DNA from 4 places in the Saccharicrinis aurantiacus genome. Region 3 is predicted to be linked to each of the others. Evidence: riboswitches for the same ligand, from Rfam matches in the RefSeq annotation. Region 3 holds a riboswitch; each other region holds the start of a gene.
What was found. A riboswitch is a leader RNA that binds a small molecule or an ion and turns the genes downstream of it on or off. The one in region 3 is predicted to bind cobalamin.
Positions count from the first base shown of each region.

Region 1: another riboswitch for cobalamin. It lies ahead of QMO11_RS08015 (sirohydrochlorin chelatase); the one in region 3 lies ahead of QMO11_RS13620 (ABC transporter substrate-binding protein).
Region 2: another riboswitch for cobalamin. It lies ahead of QMO11_RS02840 (TonB-dependent receptor); the one in region 3 lies ahead of QMO11_RS13620 (ABC transporter substrate-binding protein).
Region 4: another riboswitch for cobalamin. It lies ahead of QMO11_RS15855 (TonB-dependent receptor); the one in region 3 lies ahead of QMO11_RS13620 (ABC transporter substrate-binding protein).

Region 1 covers NZ_CANLCN010000005.1:168,713-172,991, reverse strand. The annotation lists gene QMO11_RS08020 (cadherin repeat domain-containing protein) at 1-1,182, opposite strand, end outside; cobalamin riboswitch at 1,467-1,668, shown strand; gene QMO11_RS08015 (sirohydrochlorin chelatase) at 1,800-2,177, shown strand; gene QMO11_RS08010 (energy-coupling factor ABC transporter permease) at 2,183-2,902, shown strand; gene QMO11_RS08005 (energy-coupling factor ABC transporter substrate-binding protein) at 2,904-3,200, shown strand; gene cbiQ (cobalt ECF transporter T component CbiQ) at 3,191-3,949, shown strand; gene QMO11_RS07995 (energy-coupling factor ABC transporter ATP-binding protein) at 3,949-4,279, shown strand, end outside.
Region 2 covers NZ_CANLCN010000001.1:778,894-783,172, forward strand. The annotation lists gene QMO11_RS02840 (TonB-dependent receptor) at 1-2,341, opposite strand, end outside; cobalamin riboswitch at 2,470-2,686, opposite strand; gene QMO11_RS02845 (hypothetical protein) at 3,028-3,717, shown strand; gene QMO11_RS02850 (DUF3857 domain-containing protein) at 4,042-4,279, opposite strand, start outside.
Region 3 covers NZ_CANLCN010000011.1:62,503-66,781, reverse strand. The annotation lists gene pyrI (aspartate carbamoyltransferase regulatory subunit) at 1-325, shown strand, start outside; gene QMO11_RS13625 (flavin reductase family protein) at 438-1,025, shown strand; cobalamin riboswitch at 1,105-1,309, shown strand; gene QMO11_RS13620 (ABC transporter substrate-binding protein) at 1,334-2,467, shown strand; gene QMO11_RS13615 (iron chelate uptake ABC transporter family permease subunit) at 2,469-3,515, shown strand; gene QMO11_RS13610 (ABC transporter ATP-binding protein) at 3,528-4,279, shown strand, end outside.
Region 4 covers NZ_CANLCN010000015.1:13,671-17,949, forward strand. The annotation lists gene QMO11_RS15845 (acyl-CoA thioesterase) at 1-403, shown strand, start outside; gene QMO11_RS15850 (YncE family protein) at 473-1,549, opposite strand; cobalamin riboswitch at 1,761-1,962, shown strand; gene QMO11_RS15855 (TonB-dependent receptor) at 2,044-3,996, shown strand; gene QMO11_RS15860 (NHL repeat-containing protein) at 4,007-4,279, shown strand, end outside.

The DNA of each region.
Region 1 (4,279 bases), on a different contig from region 3:
TAATTCTACAGGTACATCTGTTTGTCCTCCTGGAGATCCATTAAGAAAACCATCAGTAGGAATAGCATCCGTTGGTGTATATTTAGTTAAAGAGTATTCTCCGGTTAAAATATTAATTCGAACTTTTGTATAACCAGCTTCGGCAATTACAATTGGCAAAGCATCATCCATTTCTTTGGCAGCTACAATTAAATCTGTTTTAGAATCAATACCGTACCAAACCGGAGTAAAGCCATCTTTTTGCGGTAAAAATCTTATTTCAGTATTAGGAGTACTGACATAATAACCTGTTTCGTAGACAAAATCATCAACACGTTCAACCATCATTGGTACACCAAAAATATTGTTCTCAAAAACACTCTCATCATCCCCTTCTACTACATAAAGCTTTTCGTAGTTAGGAATTTCAGAAACTTTAATAATAGAAATATGCTCAGACACATTATTCTCATAATCTCTAGCCTGAATAACAACTTCATAATCTGCAGACTCCCCAGGAAGCTCTAAGTTAATTTGAGTGGCGAATTTTCTATAATCATCAGGAAAGTCAACAAAAACCTCGTTGTATGATATTTTCTCAACTTTTACAGATACTTCAGCAAGTTCCTTGTTATCCTCTACTTCTAATTCAAATGAATAAGAGATAATATTATCACCAGAAGCAATGTAATTAATTAAAGGTGGCACTTGAATAAATTGAGGACTTTCAAAGTCTCCTGTAAAATCAACCTTAACTTCTGCTTCAGTAGCATTACCTAACACATCGTAAACTGTTACCAAAACATTACTTAAAGCGGCATGCATATTATCATTAGATGTAACTGCATAATCTAATTCATATTCATGCAATAAATTATCGTATAAATGAATTAAATCAATCTTCTTATTAATATTTAACTCACTACTTTTAATTGTAATATGGCTCAAACCATCATTATCCTTTGCAAGTCCTTTTAGCACAAACCCTGTTGCAACATCGGTTCTTATATCGGCATCCTCCATTTCTAAAGTTGGGTTATTGCCATCAACCATCTTAAATCCATCATCATCGGAACATCCGTATAGACATAAAATCAGTTGTAATAGAATAATAAAACTGTACTTTCCCCTCATAATTATTTGTCTTTTCTTAACATTACTATAATCATACCAAACCGAACACTTAAATAGTGTTAATTTCATTGGTGTAAATATAGGGTGGTATTAAAATCCTAGAAATGGAACATTACACTCAAAAGATGGAGGATATTATTGGTCACAAAACAAAATAATGACCATATTACAAACCTGCATTTACATGCAACAACCCAGCTATAATACACTAAGCAACAACTTTATAGTAAACAAGAACACATATTCATTTTCTTATCTCTATAACTATTAACGAACAAAACATTAGCTATTTAGATTCGCTATACAACATGTTAATTTTATTAAATAATTATGCATTCCTTTACTTCAAATAATTATATTTGCAGCGCATTGGTGGTATGTTGCTTTTCAGCAATTACCTTAAAATGGGAATCTCGTTAAATTCGAGAGCTGTACCCGCAGCCGTATGCTTCAAAAAGTTTCTTATCACTACTTTTTGCCACTGTCTGATCGTTAGATGGGAAGGCCGATAAGAATGAAGCGAGCCGGAAGACCTGCCAAGAAACAATTAATTCAGTGCTTTCGGGATAAAAAGCAGAATGAAATAAACATCATTTCATTTGCTCTATTTGATTATAGAATTGGTAACTCCATAATTAAATACTCACAGGCATTGAACTACTTATTCATTTAAAAACTGTAGATCGATGCAAAATACAACATTGATTATTTTAGGCCATGGTAGCAAATCAAAAAATGCTATTGAAGATTTTAATTACATCGTAAAGCTTGTTGCCGATAAAAACGAATTTAAAAACGTGGCTGGCGCGCACATGGAAATTGCTGACCCATCGTTACAAGATGTGGTGAAAGATTTATATGAAAAAGGAGAACGTGATTTTGTTATATTCCCTTACTTCTTGTACAACGGCATGCACATCCGCTTCGATATCCCAGGCATCTTAGAAAAATTAACAGCAGAATACGAAGGCATCAGCTTCGATTTTACTGCTCCAATTGGTCAGGATCCTATTATGGCGGACTTAATTGTGAATAAGGTATCAACACATATAGCAGCAAAATAATTTCGATGAAGAAGATATTCGCAACGCTCTCTGCCCTACTCATTGCAAATACGCAACTAAGCGCCATGCACATTGCCGAAGGTTTTTTACCTGCTAAATGGAGCATCCTTTGGTGGATTGCATTTATCCCTTTTTTATTAGTTGGATTCAACAAACTAAAAAAGATGATTAACGAAGTACCGCAGGCCAAAATTCTTTATGCTGTAGTGGGTGCATTTGTGTTTGTATTATCTTCTTTAAAACTGCCTTCCCTTGCGGGGAGCAGTTCTCATCTTACTGGTATTGCTATGGGAGCGCTCTTATTTGGCGCTTCAAGCATGTCGATAATTGGAATCATTGTTTTGCTTTTTCAGGCATTATTATTGGCACACGGAGGGATAACAACCTTAGGCGCCAATGCTTTTTCAATGGCAGTGGTTGGCGCTTTTGTTGCGGTAGGTATTTATAAATTAGCTGCTTCATTAAAAGCTCCACAGTGGTTGTCTATCTTTTTAGCTGCGTTCTTTTCAGATTTATGCATTTACATGTGTACTTCTGTTCAGTTGGCCATGGCTTTTCAATCCGAAGCAAATACCATTATGGATAATACAATAAAGTTTCTTTCGGTTTTTGCGCTGTCGCAATTGCCATTAGCCATTATCGAAGGTATATTAACTGTACTATTCTATCAGCTGATTACGCGTTATAACAGCGAGGAAATTAAATTACTAAGCAAACTCAATTAAAATGACGAAAACAAAACGCATTACACTTTGGGTAGGGATAGCAGTTGTTGCAGCCGTTTTATTTCAGATTGGAATGGCCGATACTTTATCTCTTTTTGATGGCACCGATGATCAATCTGTTGAAGTAATTCAACAAATTGACGCTTCGTTCGAACCTATATTCGAACCTTTTTGGGAACCGGGAAGTGATAAAGCGGAAACTTTGCTATTTGCTTTACAAACATTAATTGGAGTTGGTATTATAGGCGCTTATATTATTTATAGCGAAAAAAGAAAAAAAGCTAAGGCATGCAAATAAGCGAGTTATACCAAGGTAAATCGAAAGCAGCTAAATGCAATTTATGGCATCGGAATATTTTTATATTTCTGTCGCTGGCTTTTGCTATATCGTCTAATTCGGTGTTTTATTCCCTTGGTATTATTGCTTTATTTTCAGCACTCATTTTACTATTCACAAATACTTCTATCGCAAAACTCGCTAAATTATTAAGCATCCCACTTTTGTTTGTTACCTTTAGCTGTTTGGCTATAGTGATAAATATAAATGCAGGAACTCCATTTATTAAACTGGAGCATTTTTATCTGGGACATAGTAATGAATCCATCATGCAAGCATTACTTATTTGCGGTAAAAGTATAGGCATGTGTACCATATTTCTGTTTTATATGATATCTACATCAATATCAGAAATGGCCACAAGCATGCGAAAAATTGGTATTCCGTGTTTATTTATTGAGCTATTTATATTAACCTATAAGTATATTTATTGCGTAGTAGAAAGAGCTAAACAATTAATGATTGCACAGAAATCGAGAATGGCCTATACCAAACGAAAAGGCATTTACGAGTCTATTTCTTTTTTGATAAGCAGTTTATTAATAGGTTCTATTCACGAATCGTCGGTAGCACATTATGGTTTGCAATCAAGAGCTTTTGATGATAAATTTGAATTTATACACGCCCATACAAAACAGTCGGCAAGTTTTAGTTTAACCCTTGCCACTATAGTGAGCATACAAGCATTGGCTTTATTTTTAACATACTAATGAGCATCATCAAGTTAAATAATATCGTATACAAATATCCCAATGGCGACAAAGGGTTAAATGGGATTAATTTATCCATTCCTAAAGGTAAAAAGATAGCCTTGCTCGGCGCAAATGGTGCGGGCAAAACCACTTTAATGATGATGCTAAATGGAGTTTTCAAGCCTAGTCAAGGAGAAATATGCTATAAGGATGTGCCATATAAATACAATAAAAAAGGCCTACGCAACATTCGCGAAAAAGTAGGTGTATTATTCCACAATCCCGATCATCAATTATTTGCACCAAGCGTATTCGAAGAAATATCTTTTGGCTTATGCCAGATTTCAA
Region 2 (4,279 bases), on a different contig from region 3:
TATTAACTGTGAGTTGTATGTTGCGCCCTGCTTCGGGCATGTTAATGCGTCGGTATATACTTAGGTGATTGTAATATTCTGTGTTTAATAAATTATCTACACGCAGCATAAAATCGGGCGATTGGCTTTTAGTTCCAAGTTTGCCACTTACACCCAAGTATACAATGGTAGATGCATTGGTAAAATTGCCAGGAACCTCGTTTTGTACCACACGAGTTTGTTCGGCCATATGTTTGGCGCCTAAAAAGGTATTGAGCAAATACGCTTTGGTTTTAGATAATTTGATTTTATAATTTACAGATGCATCCACACTTAAAGGCGGTGTAAACGGTAGCGGTGCATTGTTATCCAGGTTTAAGGCATATACATATTCGGCCAATACATCAAAACCCAAATTAGCGTTGGGCTTAACAAATAAACTAAGCTCGCCACCAGTTCTAATTGCTTCCGTCTCTTGGTAATTGTAAATTTGTCCGGCACCCACTATATCGTTAAATCCACCGCTAGGATGCGGAAAAATATAATTAGAAAAGTAGCTATAGAAAGCACCACCCGTAAGGTCGATATATTCACTTATGAAACTCAATTCCCCATCAAGCTGATACACCTCTTCTGGGTTTAGCTCAGGATTACCTATTTCGAAGCGTGCCGAGCTCCAAATCATACCATAAGCACTCAGTTCTCGTATTGACGGAACGCGGAAACTTTTGCCAAAACTGGCCTTGCCATGAAGCTTATCGCTCAATTGACTAGATATACCAATGGTACCTGTAATACTACTAAAGCTTCGATTTATAGGTGTAGATAATATGGAATCCGTTTCGTTTTGGTTACGCGGATTAATGTATTCTTCCACATCAATAAATCCGTAATCATACCTTAATCCTGCATCAAAAAAAGTTTCGGATCGAAGTTGTTTTTGGTAGTGCGTAAAAATACCACCAATTGCCTTTTCGTAGGCAGGTATGTTAAAGTTAAAACCACTGCGCAGGTTTTTAATGTACTGCCCGCTAAAGCCAGAAGTTAGTGTAGCAGTGCTCCACTTTATTTTATAATTGGCATTGGCCGATAGGGTGTGTAGTTGCAGCCCGGTATTGAGGTGATCATCCGGAAATACCTGAGTTTTTCCTGTAATATCCGTAAGGTGATCGTAATCGTTATGGATGTTATTTTGATAGGCAATATTGGTATTTAGCTGGTTCTCGCCATAATTTATACTCGTATGGTTCGAAACTCGAAAGTGATTTACCATTTGATACGGAATTTGGATATCGCGTTTACTTGCATCATGATCTATGGGAATTTGTGTTCTAATTTCCACCCCAAAGGCATCGGCATAAAAGCCCGTTTTTCGATAGAGGTTTGAGATTTGAAACGATGTATTCCCCCGATCAAACAGTTTGCCTATTTCCGTTGTGATGGCAGCCTCGCGTCCAGCCGTGTTTTTTACATTGTTGTTAAGGATAAGATTGTAGGTGTTGTATTCAATAGAATCTTTAGGAACCATCAAATCGGCAAAGTCGAGATAAGTGGCTCGCAATGTATAGTAATATTTATTTTTACGTTGCTTAATTAAAAAGCTAGTTCCTACAAGGTCGTTGTTGGTTTTACCTATTAATTTCACCTCGCCAACCGTACTATTGGGAGCAGGTATGTTTGAGGGCAATATTTCAATAACACCGGCCAAGGCATCGCTACCAAATTGTATAGAGGCTGGGCCTTTTATCACCTTTACATTTTCAATGGCATACTGATCGAGCTCAAGTCCATGTGTTTCGCCCCATTGCTGACCTTCTAACTTAACGCCATTATTAATTACGGCCACACGGTTAAAACTCATGCCTCTAATTATCGGCTTTGAAGCCGATGAGCCCACATCAATAGAACTAACGCCGGGTATTTTACTCAGCGTTTGCATTAAACTACCCGAAGCATTTTCGCTAATAAATTGCTGATCAACTTTAACGGCAGCCACACTTTGCATTTTTACTTCGCGTGCATACCTATCTGCGGTAACGCTTACTTCTGCAATATTTTCGTCGTTTTCTTCAAGGATGAAGCTTAGGTTTAAGTCTTTGTTTTTAAGGTTGATGGTTTTTTTAATGGTATTAAAACCAAGGTAGGATATGGTTAAATTATAAGTACCATTTTTCAGATTCTCTAATACAAAGTTTCCATTATTGTCGCAAATAGCCCCAAGTTCTCCTGGGTTTACACTGATGGTTGTAAAGGGCAGGGGTTGCTTATGCTTGTTCAGCACTCTTCCTTTAATGTCAGAAGCACTAAGCTGATGATGCCCCAAGCACAAAATGAGTAATAGTAATACAGTTTTCGTCTTCATGATCAGTTTAAAATATTCTATAAACTGAAACCTGAGGGAATGCCATAACTACTTTATAGCCAATAAAGCAATGTGGTTTTAGTATGTGGATTTCAATGTCACAAACTAACTTCTTATCCCGGAAGTTTCATTAGTATAATCTATAGGCAGGTTTCCTGACTTATCTCTGTTTTACAAAAACCTTCTCGCCAACTTGGCAATGGTAATGAGTATGTTGTAAAACGCCTGTTCTTGTATTAAGAACGTGAGACTTACAGTAGCGGGCACTGTTGCCGATTTTAACGGCATTCCCTTTTAACAAAAAATGCGACGCATTAATTGTTCACCTATTTGACTGCAAACGTAAACAAATATATTTTCGGAACAAAAGAACCAACTAAATCCTATCTAATTTATATTAATTCCAGATTGAAGTGCTAAGAAATGTTGCCGCGAGTATGCAAATAGCTTGTTCTAGTATAGCTAGGTCCTGTTTTCAAGAGCTTATTGGTTCATTATTAGTGTGATGTTGAAAAATAAAACTTCTAAAAACGCAACATAATATTAATCTATTTTATTAAATTTAATTTAAGTATTGCAGTAATAAACCGTCGGCTGGTCATCAACCTACCTTGATTGGACCCATGGATTTGGAAGAAGAGGCCGACGGAATTGCCGCAATATATTTATTTAAAATTGAATAAAATATGAGTTTTCAAAGTGATTTTGAACTATGGGAAGAAAAAATTGATGCTGTTAAAGCAGATGAAATTATTGAATTAAGAATTCCAGCCGATGAGCTTGCTGCTGATTCTGAAACCCTAGCCATTGAGGCCGCCAAAGATGTTGAGGCGTTTACAGCGGTAGGAATGGATGCTACCCTAATTGAGCAGCTTAAACCCTTGGCGGGAGCACTCCGCTTTTGCCAGGCAGAATGGATGGGCGAGTACCGTGCCCAAAAGGAAGCACAGCAAAAGTGGTCTATTGAAAGTGTTAAGGGGTATGAATTACAAAAGCACTTGTTGCGTAATTTTACCTTTGCTTACCGTAAACTACCTAATGTAATGAAAAAGGTGCGTAGGATACGTGAAGGAAGCGGGAATGCTGATATGGTTCAAGATTTATTAGAGTTAGGTGTGTTAGGACAAAAATATCCTGATCCGCTAACAGATATTAATTTTAATCTTGAAGTGCTTGATGTTTCAAGGAGTACTTCGCATAGTCTTTCTGAAATATTGGCTATTGCCAATGGTGATAGTGATGGCAGCTCAGAATCTAAAGTATTGCGCGATAAGGCATATACGCTATTGCTTAATATAAATAGGGAAGTGCGCGAGTATGCCCGTTTTATATTTTGGGATAATCCTGATAAGAAAAAGAAATACGTGCTTAGTTAATATTCTCAAAAGCCCTTATTTTACTAGTCCCCGAGTAGGTCTTACCCTTCCTCGGGGACTTTTTTTTATGTCTCAATGTAAATTATGGTATTCTCAGAGCAGTTTTAGCAACGCTCAGAGTATCTTTTTGCAATTTCAGAGCAAGCAGTAGCTGCTTCAGAGCAATAATTTGAAGTCCGTGAGTAAATTATCTAAAATTCAGAGAGATTTGCTTGTGTCTCAGAGGAGAGTGTTCATAACTATGTGTCAAGCTAAAATATAAAACATTACAATGAAATATATGTCATTTGATAATGTATTAATTAGATTTTATTTATCATGATGTTACTTTATTCTATTTGTAAAAGTTTCCATTACTCGTTTTGACTTTAAAAAATAAGGAATCCAAATACAGCAATTAATAAAAGGCCACAAACCTATTAAAAAGAGTGCTTTTTCTCCTAAGCTAAAATACATAATTGTACTAACCAATAAAGTAAAAAGTAAAAAGTAAATAAAGTAGGCGATCATTAATTTTGGAAAGCTACTTCGTTTTTTGATAAAGAGGATTGAATTTAATAAG
Region 3 (4,279 bases):
AACGAACCTGGGAAGTAGCAAGTTTGGAAAAAAAGCTATTATTAAGGTTGCAGATAAGTTTTTTAAGGATGATGAGATTAATAAAATTGCTCTTGTTGCAAAAGAGGCTCGGCTAAATATAATTAAGGATTATGAGGTAGTTGAAAAAAAGCTAGTTCATATTGAATCTGAGATTATTGGTATTGCACGCTGTTTTAATCCTAAATGTATCACAAATAACCAAGAGGTAACTACACGATTATTGTTGGTTGAAAAAGAACCTTTGGCTTATAAATGCCATTATTGCGAAAAAATTACCACTGAAGAACATCTGGAAATCATATAAGATTCGAACAAGAAATACATAGTAACTCCCATGATATTTATTATTGTGGGAGTTTTTGTTGATACTAAAATTTCCCTGTACTATTTTTGCAGCGCATTAAACACAAGTAAATATGGCTAAAGTTGATTGGCGACCTGGGAACATGGTTTACCCATTGCCCGCAGTAATGGTAACTGTAGGTGATAAACCCGAGAATTATAATATTATAACAATTGCTTGGACAGGGACCATATGTTCCGATCCGGCTATGTGTTATATTTCAGTGAGAAAAGCCCGTCACTCTCATGCAATTCTAATGGAAACTAAAGAGTTTGTGATTAATTTAACTACTAAAGATTTGGCTTATGCTACGGATTGGTGCGGTGTAAAATCAGGAAGGAAGTACGATAAGTTTAAAGAAATGAAACTTACTGCAGGTAAGGCAAGTATTGTAAAAGCTCCAATTATTGAGGAATCACCCATTAGTCTTGAATGCAAAGTAACTCAAGTTATTGAACTGGGAACACATGATATGTTTATGGCCGAGATAGTTAATGTTAAAGCCGATGATAAATATCTTGATGATGAAACAGGTGCTTTTTCATTGGATAGCGCAAACCCTATTTGCTATTCCCACGGACACTATTTCGAAGTGGGGGATAAGTTGGGAAAATTCGGTTTCTCAGTTCAAAAAAAGAAGAAGAAAAAAACAAAGAAATAAGCTGCTATTGTTCAGTAAAATATAAATACTCTATTTATGTTGTACTACCAGTAGAATAGATCATAGCAAAGAATTGTTGCATTGAAAAGAATAATGTAGTTTTGCAAGCGAAAAGATAATAGGTAATGATTGAAAAATCTAGGGAATCCTGTGACTGTAAAAACAGAATTCAGGAACTGTACCCGCAGCCGTAATCAGCCAGTATGGCGAGCGTTAACCACTGATATATCGGGAAGGTGCTCATAAATGAAAGTCGGAAAACCTACTATTATCAGCATTCATTCACCTTTCGGGAAATAGAAGAAATAATGAGTAAAAGTATTTTAGTATTAGTGATTTTTAGTGCCTTATTATCCTGCACTAACTCCTCAAAAAAAACAAATAGTAGCACAGTTGATGTTGAGCCAGACTCAGTGTACGTGCCTACTTATGCAAAGCAGTTTGTAATAAAGTATTTTCAGGATTACAAAATTGTTGAGGTAAATGACCCATGGGACGATGCTGCTCCTAAGCATCAAATTGTTTTATCCTCCTCCTCTGAATATCTGAAGAAAAATATAGATGCCATCCAGGTACCCTTAAAGCGATGGGTTGCTGTTGCATCAACTCAAATTAGTTATGCCGATAAAATTGAGGGGGCTATGGATGCACTTGTTGGTATGGCCGAACCTCAATATGTTAGTAATCCAACAGTAGTAAACGGTTTAAAGACCGGTGCAGTGCGTAATATAGGCACTGCCTTTGCACCTGATTTAGAGTTACTCATTGATATTGATCCAAATGTTATGATGATTTCTCCTTTTAAGGAGGATTTTTATGGTCCAATCCGACAGGCAGGAATTAAGCTGGCGATGAATAGCAGTTATCTCGAAAATACACCGCTTGGTAGAGTAGAGTGGTTGGTATATGTTGCTGCCTTCTTTAATAAGGAGCAAGAAGCAATTGATGAAGTACATAATATTGCACAACGTTACAATAATGTAAAGTCATTAACCCAAGAATTGACAGATAAACCAACGGTTGTAAGTGGTAAAATATACCAAGGGGTTTGGTATGCAGCAGCAGCGCAAAGTTACAACGCAAATTATTACGCTGATGCAGGAGCAGATTATATTTTTAAGGATAGGCCGGGTACGGGTTCTTTAAGTTACGATTTTGAAACCGTTTATAATTCAGGGGCAGAGGCCGATTATTGGGTGTTGTTGGTAAATTATAACGGAAATTATTCTTACGAAGCTTTAAAAGATGAAGATGTTCGTTATAAGGATTTTGATGCCTTCAAAAATAGGAAAGTATTTTTCTCAAATACTGGGAAATCACTTTTTTATGAAAAGGGGTTGCTAGAGCCCGATGTTGTTTTAAGTGATATGGTTAAAGTTTTTCACCCTAATTTATTACCTAATTATACGCCATGCTATTATAAAATGATGACTAAAGAGTAATATGCAAGCTATTGATACTAAAAATAAAAAGAGTGTAATTTTTGGCTTGTTACTATTTCTGTTGCTGGCTTTATTTGTAATAAATATATCCTTGGGCTCAGTTTATATACCTGCCGAAAAAGTGCTTAAATGGCTAGTCGGTATGGGTATTGAAAAAGAAAAATGGCACAATATATTATTTAATACACGTTTACCACAGTCGTTAACCGCAGCTTTTGCAGGAGCAGGTTTAGCAGTAGGCGGACTGCAAATGCAAACCTTATTCAGAAATCCTTTGGCAGGCCCCTCCATACTTGGTATTAGTGCGGGTGCGGGTTTAGGTGTTGCTGTAGTTGTATTATTGATGGGTGCCATAAACGGAACGGCTTTGAGTGCATTCGGCGTATTCGGATCAGTAACAGTAACAATGGCAGCATTTGTTGGCGCAATGGTTATTTTGTTTATGGTTTTGTTTTTAGCTCGAAAGCTAAAAAATAATGCCATGTTACTTATAGTGGGTATTATGGTTGGGTATGCTTCAAATGCCTTAGTTGGTTTAATGCAATTTTTTAGTACCAAGGATGATATACAGGCTTATGTAGTATGGGGACTAGGCTCATTCGGAAATATATCATGGGAAAAACATCAGGTTTTTATACCCGTAATCACACTTAGCTTGTTGGCATCTCTATTTCTAATTAAACCATTAAATATATATCTACTTGGCGAGAACTATGCCGCCAATTTGGGTCTCAATGTTAAGCGCTCGCGTTTGCATATTCTCATTGTTGTAGGTATGTTAACTGCTACTATTACGGCTTTTTGTGGGCCTGTTGCTTTTTTGGGTTTGGCAGTGCCGCACATGACAAAAAACTTGTTTAAAACCGCTGATCACTCTGTTTTAGTACCTGCGGTTATGATTTTTGGAGCGGCTTTAGCTTTATTATGCAATGTTATTGCTCGCCTGCCAGGTTTCGATGGAACCCTCCCAATAAATGCAGTAACCTCGTTAATTGGTGCGCCTATTGTGGTTTCTGTAATACTCCGTAGAAGAAGATTAGTTGATTAATTTTAGAAAGTGATGAATAAAACTACAAAGCAGCAATTACTTTCATTAGTAAACCTATCGGTTGGGTACTCTAAAGATAATGCACTTCATTCTGGTATTAACGTATCGGTAAATGCAGGAGAATTTACTTGTTTGTTAGGCCCTAATGGGGCAGGAAAATCAACATTGATTAAAACCATATCGGGTTTTTTACCTAAGGTAGAGGGGGAGGTTTGGTTTGGAAAAGAGCGTATTGAAGATTTAAATGAACAGAAGAAAGCAAAGTTGGTAAGTGTTGTTCTTACTGAGCGAATTTCAGTTCCTAATTTAACTGTTTTTGAATTGGTAGGTTTAGGGCGAACTCCTTATACCGGATTCTTTGGAAAGCTTACAGATACGGATGTACAAAAGGTTTATGATGCTATAAAAGCCGTTGGCTTAGCTAATTTTGCGCATAAGAGTATTGATAAGATGAGTGATGGCGAAAGGCAAAAGGCAATGATTGCGAAAGCCTTGGTTCAGGAAACGCCTTTTATTATTCTTGATGAGCCTACAGCTTTTCTCGATTTTCCTGCAAAAATAGAAATCATGCAATTGCTCTTACAATTGTCTCGAGATCATAATAGAGGCATTTTATTGAGTACGCATGATTTGGAGATGGCTTTACAAATTGCAGATAAAATTTGGCTTATTGGTCCTGATAGGAAACTAGCAGAAGGTGTACCTGAGGATTTAGTGCTTTCCAACGATTTTAATGATTTCTTTGAACGTGACGGAATTCATTT
Region 4 (4,279 bases), on a different contig from region 3:
CGACTTTGAACTTGAATTTAAGGTAAGAGATTACGAGTGCGACCTACAAGGCATTGTAAATAACTCAGTATATCAAAATTACTTAGAGCATACACGCCATGAGTTTTTAGACTCCATTGGACTTAACTTTTCCAAGTTGTTTGATGATGGTATAGTAGCTGTTGTTGCTCGTATCGATTTAGCCTATAAAACTCCACTAAAAAGTAACGACAAGTTTGTTGTAAAAACAAGGGTTGAACTTAAAGGAGTTAAGTATATCTTTCATCAAGACATATATCGCCTCAGCGATAATAAAATTTGCTTAAAAGGCATTGTGACAACCACTAGTTTAATAAATGGGAAGCTTGGTATTTCTGAAGAAATTATTAAACCATTACAAAATATTATTGATCAACGATCATAAAACAAAAATCCCAGTGAAGTTAACTTCACTGGGATTTTTTATATTTTCAAAATCGCTTTGAGAACGATTCTATCTGAACAAACACTTACCAGGGTTCTCACCTACTAATATTTCTTTATCTTCTTCGTTTAGACCATAACTGTCAAAAACAACTACTTTATCTTCATCAGAAACAGTAGCAAAGAACTCTGCACTCCTACTACTTACACTTATTGCATCAAATACCTTTGTACTATATCTATCTTCAGGAAATAAGATTTTCGCTGAAGAAAGGTCATCTTCACTAATTCGCATCGAGTATGTACCTTCATTTATATAATATAGAGTGGTTCCTCCAAGAGAAATAGCTATACCATCTCGTCCTTTACCAACATATCCACCAAAAGGATAATTAGTAACAGTGCGTTCACCCTCCTCGTTTGTATTATACGAGATACGGACTAAACCTGCGTTTGATTTTGGACTTTCACCTTCACCTTCGCACAATACCCACAAGTTACTATGCACATCAATAACCATATCTACTGGATTAACTAATGTTTCAATCTTAACAGTATCGATAGTCTGATTTCTCACTAAATCAACAATCATAATACCATTTTCAAGATCACTTGTATTAGCAACATAAACCAACTTACCTTTATCGTAAGCTATTTTTGTAGGATTAATTCCAACTTTAATGGTTTCTTTAATTGAAAGAGTTGTAGCATCTATTTTCAAAAGTTCTCCTGAGGTCATTTCATCTGCTCCTGCTATTGTAGCATAAACAAAGGTATCAGAAACACAAACCACATCTGTTGCATTAGCCACTGACGCTGATGTCATTTCTGATTTAAAATCATCGAGGTTCACTTTTTCGATAACAGAACTATTCCCCTCCGACATTAAAAAATACCCTTTTTCCGATCCGAAAGAGGCCGCCAACATTTCTCCTGTTAATGGTCTATCATTTATTTCGTTAAAAAGCTCGTTGGTTAAAGTATCTGCATGATAATGCGTAACACTTCCGTTTGCACTACCACTACCTTGGTTCATTACAAAGGTTCCTACAATAGAGGTTTCTTTACCATAGTTGGAGTTGTTGATACTGCATGAAACAGATATTACACAAAAAACCAATAATATGCTTGGAAAAAAATTCTTCATTCTGATTATTCTGATTTTTTAAAACGTACTAACAATATAATTTTCAAAGTGCAAATATAAGATTACCTATTAATTAATGTGTAATATCTATGAAATTATTAAACATCACCAATTAAGTTTAAATTAATAGCCCATCGAGAAGAGAATATTTATATAGAAGATATTTTCATCTTTTATACCTAAACATTAGCACGGAATAAAAACATCAATTATATTTGCGCAAAATTTTGGTTCCATAATTTTTATGGATTAAAAGGGAATCCGGTGATCACTTTAGTGAAATTCCGGAGCTGTACCCGCAGCTGTAAGTTTCTAAACAATTATTGCATCTCACACCACTGTTAATACTATTAATGGGAAGGTAGCAATAATAAGAAACGAGCCAGAAGACCTACCAAATATTGTTTAACAAAAGCTTCGGGAGCTAGGCTGTTAAGGATATTCTTAATTGAAGGTCTTTTCTATTTCTCCCCTTGCGTTTATGATTTTTTCAGATGTATATAAAATTAGGCATTTGCTTAGTTATTATTGGACTTTATTCATTTCAATTATTCGGACAGGACACATTTTCTGAAGAAGAGTCGCTCTTTTTAGCAGGCTTAGATACCGTATATATTGATAATGTAGATGTAGTAAGTAAAAAAATAAACCTATATGAGGTTGGTGGTAAAAAGGAAACGTTTACGCCAATGCAAAAACAAACAACAGAGGCAGGTAACTTAAGTGACTTAATATCAAGATACCAGCCCATATACGTTAAATCTGATGCTGGCGGACTTTCTTCCATTCGAGTAAGGGGTACTTCAGACAATCACACCTCTGTTAAACTTAGAGGATTAGAAATAAATTCTCAAACCCTAGGAAGTTATAATTCAAGTAATGCTCCTGTATTTTTATTTGATCAAGTAGAGTTAACCTATGGTAGTTCAACAGCTACAAAAGGATCTGGCTCAATAGGAGGAAACGTAAACCTAGGCTTAGAGAACAAATATAACGCAGGAGTTAACTCTGAGGTAAAATTAAGCGCTGGTAGTTTTGGTGAATACATGGCTGGTGCTAAAGTATTTGCAAGCAATGGCAAATTCGAATCAATATCAAGGTTAGCTTATTACGAAAAAGAGAATAACTTCCCATTTACCAATACATCAAGCTACGACTTTGAAAAACAAGAATTTCCAAGAGACACACAAAAAAATGCACGCATAGAAAACCTCAATTTCATACAACAACTTAACTATAAGTGGAATAAAGACAAAAGCATTTCGTCCGTAATTTGGTTGGCTAAAAACAGACACGAAGGTCAACCTAACATGAATGAAAATCAAAACCCGAACACCAGATACCTTGAGGATGAAAACATACGAACATGGGTGCAATTTGACAACATAACAAATGGCATAAACTATTACATAGGGGCTGGATACGTTTTTGATAATGCCATTGACTACAATAATAAAGCTCAAAAAATAGCAACTCAACGAATTATTGCCGAAACAGGTGCATCTAAAGAGTACAATAAAATAAGCGTTAAAGCCGGAATGCGCAATGTTTATATTAAACCTGATGTATATGCTTATGATGAGAATATAGATGAGAATAGGTTTTCCGTATTTGCTTCGCTACTTTATAAGCCATACCCTTGGTTAAAAACTACCTTAAATCTAAGACAGCAAGTTGTTACTGAGTTTAACGCACCATTCACTCCTTCCATAGGGTTTGATGCCCGCCTTTGGTACAATTCTCAGAGTATAATATCTGTTTTAGGAAGTTTACAAAGAGCATATAGAATCCCCACTCTGAATGATAGGTTTTGGGGTCAAGATGGGTATACAGGAAATAAAAACATTAGTCCGGAAGATGCCACTAGCTACGAACTAGGTTTTAATTACTTATATGCTCTTGATGATAAGTGGGTAGCCAATGCAAAAATAAATGCATTCTATATGGATGTTGACAATTGGTTAATGTGGATTCAAGGTACCAATGGTTGGTATGCCGAAAATATTGCCCACGTAATTAGCAACGGAGTTGAGTTTAGTGGTTCGCTTACTCGCAATTATGGCCAACATAAAACCACTCTTGGTGGTAACTTCTCATACAACTCTGCAGAGAGAAAAGAATCAGAACTAGAAACAGACAAACTAAATGAACAAATTGAGTATGTTCCTATATACAATGGCAACCTTTACATACAGCATCATTATAAAAAATGGGATGTCGGTATTGATGGCTCATATGTAGGCGAACGAAAATACAATCAGGTAGGAGGAAAATTAGATGCATTTAAACTCGTTAACCTATCATGTGCCTACAACATGAATATTAATAAAAACAAACTCACCATTTCGGCTAACATAAACAATCTACTGAGTAAAGAATATCAAAATCAGTATAACTATGCGATGCCCGAAATAAATTATAGAATAGGAATTAATTATACATTTTAATACATAAACCATGAACAAATTACGATTACTACTTTTAGCACTACCTTTTTTATTCGCGTCTTGCTCCAATGATGATGACAACAAACCATCTTTAAAAATAACAGGACATTACGTTTTAAATTACGGTAGCTATAGTGCTACAGTTGGTTCATTATCATACATTGATTTAGAAAACAACACAGTACAAAACGGAGCTTATGAGAGTGCGAATGGCGTGAGCATGTCTGGAAAACCACAATATGCCTATGAATATAAAGGAAACATTTACTTTATGGGAAATGCT